2 regions of the Staphylococcus sp. GW823-FHT05F06 genome follow, and region 2 is predicted to be linked to the other one. Evidence: predicted binding sites of a transcription regulator. Region 2 holds the regulator's gene; the other holds the start of a gene.
The links. The regulator NrdR, encoded in region 2, represses ribonucleotide reductase genes. The targets are predictions, from matches to a motif close to AACACNATATATNGTGTT.

Region 1 (4,276 bases), on a different contig from region 2:
AAGAAGCTCATCCTGGAGTTAAAAAGGTTTATGAAAAAGGTAATATATATTTAGGTGGTCCTATTAAACTATTAAATCGTCCAAAACATGACGCGTTTTCAAATTATCATCTGGATCCTTCAGAGACGAGACAATTATTTCATGATTTAGGTTGGAAAACTGTCGTAGGTTTTCAAACGAGAAATCCAGTGCATCGAGCACATGAATATATTCAAAAATCAGCACTAGAAATTGTTGATGGTCTACTTTTAAATCCACTAGTTGGTGAAACAAAGTCAGACGATATTCCAGCGGATGTACGTATGGAAAGTTATGAAGTGATATTAAAAAACTATTATCCTGAAGATAGAGCACGTCTAGTCATTTATCCTGCTGCAATGCGCTATGCCGGACCACGTGAAGCGATACTTCATGCAACTGTCCGTAAAAATTATGGTTGTACACATTTTATTGTGGGAAGAGATCACGCTGGGGTAGGCGATTATTATGGTACTTATGAAGCACAAGAGCTGATTACTCAATTTGAAGATGAGTTAGGTATTCAAATTTTAAAATTTGAACATGCCTTTTATTGCGAAGCTTGTGGTAATATGGCAACTGCTAAAACATGTCCGCATGACGCTTCTCAACATTTACATTTAAGTGGTACTAAAGTAAGAGAAAAACTGCGTAATGGCGAATCATTGCCAACTAAATTTTCAAGACCAGAAGTTGCCGAAGTTCTAATTAAAGGTTTGCGAGAAAAATAAATCAGGAGTGTTAAAATGAGTGAATCAAATCATATTACATGGCATGACTCAGAAGTTACGAAGAAACAAAGACAGCATAAAAATGGACACAAAAGTGCTGTTATATGGTTTACAGGGCTATCTGGGTCAGGGAAATCAACGGTCTCTGTTGCCTTAGAAAAAGAATTATTTAATGAAGGAAAACAAACATACCGTTTAGATGGTGATAATGTGCGTCATGGTCTTAATAAAAATTTAGGGTTTAGTCCTGAAGATCGTTCAGAAAATATTCGACGCATTGGAGAAGTAGCAAAATTAATGGTAGACGCTGGAGCCTTAACAGTTACTGCTTTTATCTCCCCATATAAAGAAGACAGAGAAGGTGTTAGAGCATTACTAGAGGATAATGAGTTTATAGAAGTATATACAAAATGTAGTGTTGAGGAATGTGAAAAGAGAGATCCTAAAGGATTGTATAAAAAAGCACGATCTGGGGAAATACCTGAATTTACAGGTATAAGTGCACCTTATCAAGCACCTGAAAACCCTGAAATTACTATAGATACTGAACACGACACTATTGAACAATCAGTGGTACAAATTATACGTTATCTTAAAGAACACGAATATATTTAAATTGATATTTCATTATATAGAGTAGGAGAGAATTAAAGATTCTTAATCCTACTCTTTTTAATTTTAAAAGTATAATGGAAAGTTTTTAAAGAAAAGCATTTGGTCAGATATACTTACTTTTAATTAAGTAAGAAGATGTTAATTTTTAAATGTCATCAATAGTATACTTATGAGTCATGATTTATGCTTAGTTTGTGACAACTATAATTTAAATTTCTAAAAAGCTAATTATTGATGTGTGATTAAAGTGAAATAAAAAGGGAAAATATTTTTAAAGAGATATTGTGTGATTTATCAAAAAAATAAGAGGATGGTGATATAACATGTCATTTAATATTTGGATGTGGATTTTACTTGTATTATTTATTGTGGGGACAATAGCTGTAATTCTCATTTTAACAGTTGGCTCAGTGTTAGAAGAGCGCTCATATGACCGTCGATCAGAAGATGAAAAGCGCAAAAATTTAGAAAAAAATCTTGAGATGTCAAAGGGACATACAGATGTATCGCAAGAGTCGAGCAATGGGGAAGAACAAGTAACACAAGAGCATTCTCAACATGTCGTTCAAGATCATCAACAAACACATCAAAATATAAATCAATCAACACAAGATAATAGAAATAATTAGATAGGTGAAAGGGAAAAGGTAAATGCTTATTTCGGTTATTTATTCCCAATTTATACGAAGATAATTACTAGAATTACCAAAAATGAAGATATTATAAATTTTAACTGAATTAAAAACTAACTATATGTTATAGAAGCCTGAGAACATTGACGTCTCAGGTTTTTATATTGATTACAAAACTATCTTTATCTCACATAGAGTTCACTAAACGTTAATAATCTTTATGACATTTTAGTTAACGACTTAGTAATCGATTGTAATACTATATATAGTATTTTATTTTATTGATATACACTATATATAGCGAAGGGTGACGAAATGACTACTCTAGAAACATCATTAACTCGATTAATCACAAAAGATCCAACTATATTAAATGAAAATGCAAATAAAGATAGTAATACATTCTCAACAATGCGAGATTTAACAGCTGGAACGGTATCAAAGTCTTATGCACTCGATCATTTACTTCCAAAGCATGTTGCTCATGCACATCAATCGGGAGATATTCATTTTCACGACTTAGATTACCATCCATTTCAACCATTAACCAATTGTTGTCTCATAGATGCAAAAGATATGTTAGAGAATGGCTTTGAGATAGGCAATGCTAATGTTACAACACCTCAATCAATACAAACCGCTTCAGCACAACTTGTACAAATCATTGCAAACGTTTCAAGCAGTCAATATGGAGGTTGTACTGTCGATCGTGTTGACGAATTACTAAGTAAATATGCACAAATGAATGCACAACATCACAGGGAAGTAGCGAATGATTTCGTTCAACCTGACAAAATTGAGAATTATGTGGATACACAAGTAACTAAGGATATTGGTGATGCAATTGAAAGTTTAGAGTATGAGATTAACACACTCTATACTTCCAATGGACAAACGCCATTCGTTACTTTGGGATTTGGTTTAGGAACAGATCAATTAAGTCGAAAAATTCAACAAGCAATTTTACATACCCGTATTAAAGGTCTCGGTAAAGATAGGGTTACTGCAATTTTCCCTAAACTTGTATTTTCGATAAAAAAGGGGGTTAACTTTAGTCCAGAAGATCCTAACTATGATATTAAACAACTTGCATTGGAATGTTCAACAAAGCGCATGTATCCCGATATTTTAAATTACGATAAACTTGTGGAACTGCTTGGTGATTTTAAAGCACCGATGGGATGTCGTTCATTTTTACCAAGTTGGAAGAATGATGAAGGTCAATTGGAAAATAATGGACGATGTAACTTAGGTGTAGTGACGTTGAACGTACCGAGAATTGCAATCGAAGCAGATGGTGACATGCAGCAGTTTTGGGATATCTTTGAAAAACGCATGCAATTATTACATGATGCACTTGTGTATCGAATTCAAAGACTACAAGATGCTATTCCAGATAACGCGCCTATTTTATATAAAAGTGGTGCATTTAAAAATAAACTCACTTCAGAAGATACTGTCGATTCATTATTTACAAAACAACGCGCAACGATTTCAATGGGGTATATCGGTTTATACGAAGCGGCAACATTATTTTATGGACCGAATTGGGAACACAATCCTGAAGCTAAAACATTCACACTAGACATATTAAGAGAAATGAAACGTTATCAAGTAGAGTGGACGAAACAATATGATATTTGGTTCAGTATATACAGTACACCTAGTGAATCACTAACAGATAGATTTTGCCGATTGGACAAAGAAAAATTTGGATTTATTCCAGATGTTACTGATAAAGGATATTACCAAAATTCATTCCACTATGATGTGCGTAAAGATGTAACGCCGTTTGAAAAATTAGATTTTGAAAAAGACTATCCTTACTATGCAAGTGGTGGATTCATTCATTATTGTGAATATCCAAAGTTAAATCATAATCTGAAAGCTTTAGAAGCAGTATGGGATTATGCTTATGATAAGGTAGGTTATTTAGGTACGAATATTCCTATTGATCACTGTTATCGTTGTGGCTATGATGGAGATTTTGAAACTACTGCTAACGGATATAGATGCCCACATTGTGGTAACACTGATCCTAAAACGGTTGACGTTGTAAAAAGAACATGTGGTTATTTAGGAAATCCAGTTCAAAGACCTGTTATTGAAGGTCGACAAAAAGAGATATGTGCAAGAGTGAAACACATGAAGGAACCTCGTTCATGAATATTTTAAACATTAAAGAAGGTCAACACTATATAGCTAAAATAGAAAGTCATAGCTTTGTAGATGGTGAAGGTGTTCGATGCAGTGTATATGTTTCCGGATGTCCTTTTCAAT
Region 2 (4,276 bases):
GCCAATATCATCTAACATCAAAATATTAGCTTCTCGCACACGTTGTAATTTTTTCTCAAAACTACCGTCTTTAAAGCCACCTTTTAAAGTGCGAATAAATTCTGGTAAATATACAATTGTTGATGAAATCTTTTGCGATTTAAGTTGATTTGCAATAGCACCCAATATGAATGATTTTCCTGTACCAAAAGGACCATATAAATATAACCCCTTTACTTTTTCATCGTTAGTAATTGCTGTACAGATTTGATCAGCTGCCATTGCTACATCAAGTCTCTCTCGATTATTCATATAAATATCTTTGAGCTTTGCATGAAGTGTATCTCTTTGCATATGGTGAGATGTAATAAGTTGTGAATCAAATCGTTCCTCATCATGTTTAATTTTACACGGGCAAGGTAGATATCTAATTTTGATTCTTTCATTTTCAATATATAGTTCAGGAACATGTCCTTTTACAAAATTCGGACAATCATCATAGCGATGTCCATCATAAACTTTTTGTTGATCTTTATACTCTTGAAGAACATTTAAATCTTCGTCTATCATCTCATTAGTTATATTACTACGATTTTTCTCAAGAAAATGTTTAACGTCAGTATCATTGATTACATTTTGTTTTATTTTTTGTATACGTTTATCTAGATTTTGAGAATCGCCCATGATATTTCTGAAACTTTTCATTAGTTATCTTCCTCCTTCCACTTTTGATTTAACTTTTCAAGAAATGCTTGTCGATCTTCTTCGAGAGTGTCATCATTTATTTCTTTATTTTCTTCTTGATCGTCCCTATTTTGAAGCCATTTAGGTGTCTTTTCTTTGGATAAAAATTGATTTTGTCTTCCACGATTGTTCTGTCGTTTATCATTAGAATGTGTTTCGTAATTTTTAGGTTGATTAACTTGTAATGCATATTCATATGCTTGTTTGGCATTTGAAATACCAATTTTCTTCCAGTTGGAAGCAATTTCAAAAATATAAGATTTTGGCAACTTCATATCTTCTTTTAACATAACAAACTGTAAAAGTATATTGATTACACCAAAATTCATTTTTTCACGGTTAATCAATTCTTCTATCATACTTTTTTGCGACTGTGTAGGTTCCGAATCAGACCAACTTGCTAACATATCAATCGGACTTGTTTCATCTAGCAGTTGTAACCAATCATTTGTTGTATCTTCCGCTTGTCGATCTTTTTTTTCATCGTTAATTTTATTTGTTTGATGCTCTAATTTTGGTAATTGATTATCATGTTCAATCAGGTAATAAGTTCTAGCTTTCTTACGCATTTCTTCAAAAGATAATTGTTGTGCACTGGTAATGGAACTTAATATAACATTTTTCATACCATCTTCAGTAATTCCATAAAGTGTCGCAAGTTGTATAATCAAATTCTTAGCTTCTTTATCGATAATTTCATTACTAATAAAATGATGGTTCAACATCTGTCTCAACATTTCAAAATCAAAAGTTTCATTAGATAAATCTATACCATCATAGTGTTTGATTTGCTTTAAATTAATTTGATCAGAAACATTGACCTTTTTAGGTACGTTGAATACTTCTGTAAATTTTCTAGTTGTCTGTTGATATTTGCTTAAATCTTTCTCATCTTTTTCGAAATAAGATTTAAGTGCTTGATAACGTTTTTTATCAACCTCACTAAATAAAAATACTGATAACATAGGATCATTAAAAAATTGATAGGCTGTTGGAGGCTGAATTAACTCATAAACAAAGTGAGAGTACTTTTCTTCATGCCTTACAAATGTTTTAATCAATCCAATAGCCTCTAAATTGTCCATTTGCTCCCTGAAATCTAATAAGTTAATTTTTAGTTCATTCATGAATATATAATGCGTTAACCCGAGTTGTTGACTTTCATCTATGAATTGACTCATAAAATGATAGAGTCCAATTGATTCAACTCCGATTAAAGGGGTGAATAGTCGATTTAAAATATCTAAATGTTGTGAGGTGAATTCGAAATGTGTAATCACCTCAAATCCATCTTGTGGTTTTAGACCATATTCATAGGTTTGTAACCCCATCTATTTATCACTCCGTTTATTATCACTCAAGATACCTTGCATTGACTCTAAGAGTTGATCAACATCTTTGAATTCTTTATATACAGATGCAAATCTTACATAGGAAACTTGGTCAACATGCATTAACAAATTCATAACATGCTCTCCAATTTCTCTAGAAGAAATTTCAGTTTGTCCCTCATCTCTAAGTTGCCACTCCACTTTATTAGTTATGTCTTCAAGTTGTTGATAACGTACTGGTCGTTTCTCGCAAGATCTTACTAAACCATTTAATATTTTTTCTCTTAAAAATTGTTCTCTAGTCCCATCTTTCTTCACTACTATTAATGGACTAACTTCAATATGTTCAAATGTTGTAAAACGCGTTCCGCAATTTTCACATTCTCTTCTACGTCTAATCGCATTGGCCTCATCTGCATGTCTTGAATCAACCACTCTGGAATGTGTAGAATTACATTTTGGGCATTTCATATATGTCACCCTCCCAAGTTTAATCACCGTACATTATACTATAAAAGTACTGTGTAAAAAAGAAAGGTCAATTGCAACTATAAACGAAAGAATGTAATGATACATTGTTAATACCACTATGTGTAAAAAAGGAAAAATTGTCTTATAAATAAAGGTTTTAGAATGCTATGTTATTTATTAAAAATAATACATTTTAACGTGATTAACCATATTAAATGAATTTCAACCATTTAAATGTACTACACAATTTTATAAATACGACCAAAAGTACCATTATTAAATTATAATTTGAAAGATGATTCGTTAAAATCACCTCATTTCAAAATCATCTCAACTTGATTAATAAATAATGACTATGGATCATTTTTTTATAAAGAAAGTATCTAGAAATATGTCTAAAGCTAATTGGTTATCTATAATAACATCAATGGTGCTTCAACTTTGTTTAGGGCTATTTGTATATAAATAAACCTGAGATAATATGGCTATCTCAGGTTTAGTGTAAGTATAAATATTTAATTAAATGGCTTTTACCATTGCTTTATCATCAATTAATTGTCCAATTTTGTCAGCTACTTCAACAACTCTATTCGAATAACCCCATTCATTATCATACCAAGCGATAACTTTCACCTTATTTTGTCCCATAACCATCGTAGATTGAGAATCAATAATTGCTGAATGAGGATTTGTGTTAAAGTCTACAGAAACTAAAGGAGCTTCTTCAACATCAAGAACACCTGATAAATCGGCATTTTTAAATGCATCATTAACTTGTGTAACTGTAACATTCTGTTCTAAATCAACAACTAAATCAACGAGAGAGACATTTTTTGTTGGTACTCTTAAAGCCATTCCATGAAGTTTACCTTCAACTTCAGGCAATACTTCTTTAAGTGCTTTAGCAGCACCTGTTGACGTTGGAATAATACTTTCATTACAAGAACGTGCTCTTCTTAAATCTTTGTGTGGATTATCAATATTTTTTTGATCATTTGTTATTGCATGAACAGTTGTCATCAGACCATTTATGATTCCAAATTTATCATTGAGGACTTTTGCAACTGGTCCGATACAATTAGTAGTACAAGATGCATTACTAAAAATATCGTATGTATCAATATCAAGTTGATTATCATTGACTCCTTTAACAATCATTTGAACGTCTCCACCTTTAGACGGTCCAGTGAGTAATACCTTTTTAGCACCTGCATTAATATGAGCAACTGCTTTATCTCCGTGATTAAATTTACCTGTCGCTTCTATAACAACATCAATATCCATCTCATTCCATGGTAAATTTTCTGGATTGCGATCAGAAAGTAATTTAATTTCATGTCCATTCACTTTAATACCACTTTCAATCGGTTCAACTTTTTTATCATAAACTCCATGCGTCGTATCATAATTAAGTAAATGTGCAATTGTTTCAGGTGGATAACTAGCGTTAATCGCTTTAACATTTAAATTTTTATTATTTAGTGCTATTCGTAACACCATTCTACCTATTCTACCCATACCGTTAATTGCAATATTCGTTGCCATTCAAAGCACCCCTTGTTTTATATGTTATACTTTATGGAAATAGTATAACATATTAATTTTTAAATGAAAGCGTTTACCGATAAATTTATCTATAAATATAAATTAAGCTTTATCATTTATAAGATTTTGATTCAAACATTGACTATGGAATTGAATAAATAAGGATTCTAATAAAACATCTACTTTTGGATTTACTCTATATCGAT

Region 1: nrdD (anaerobic ribonucleoside-triphosphate reductase) is a predicted target of NrdR. The motif match lies at 2,252-2,269, and genes of this name have one in related genera.

The regions. Positions count from the first base shown of each region.
Region 1 is NZ_JBXAHW010000006.1:82,972-87,247, forward strand. It holds gene sat (sulfate adenylyltransferase) at 1-749, shown strand, start outside; gene cysC (adenylyl-sulfate kinase) at 765-1,364, shown strand; gene AC1Q7N_RS05655 (hypothetical protein) at 1,688-1,993, shown strand; gene nrdD (anaerobic ribonucleoside-triphosphate reductase) at 2,312-4,162, shown strand; gene nrdG (anaerobic ribonucleoside-triphosphate reductase activating protein) at 4,159-4,276, shown strand, end outside.
Region 2 is NZ_JBXAHW010000002.1:29,663-33,938, reverse strand. It holds gene dnaI (primosomal protein DnaI) at 1-684, opposite strand, end outside; gene dnaB (replicative helicase loading/DNA remodeling protein DnaB) at 684-2,054, opposite strand; gene nrdR (transcriptional regulator NrdR) at 2,055-2,525, opposite strand; gene gap (type I glyceraldehyde-3-phosphate dehydrogenase) at 3,045-4,070, opposite strand; partial or broken gene AC1Q7N_RS01645 (IS5/IS1182 family transposase) at 4,176-4,276, opposite strand, start outside.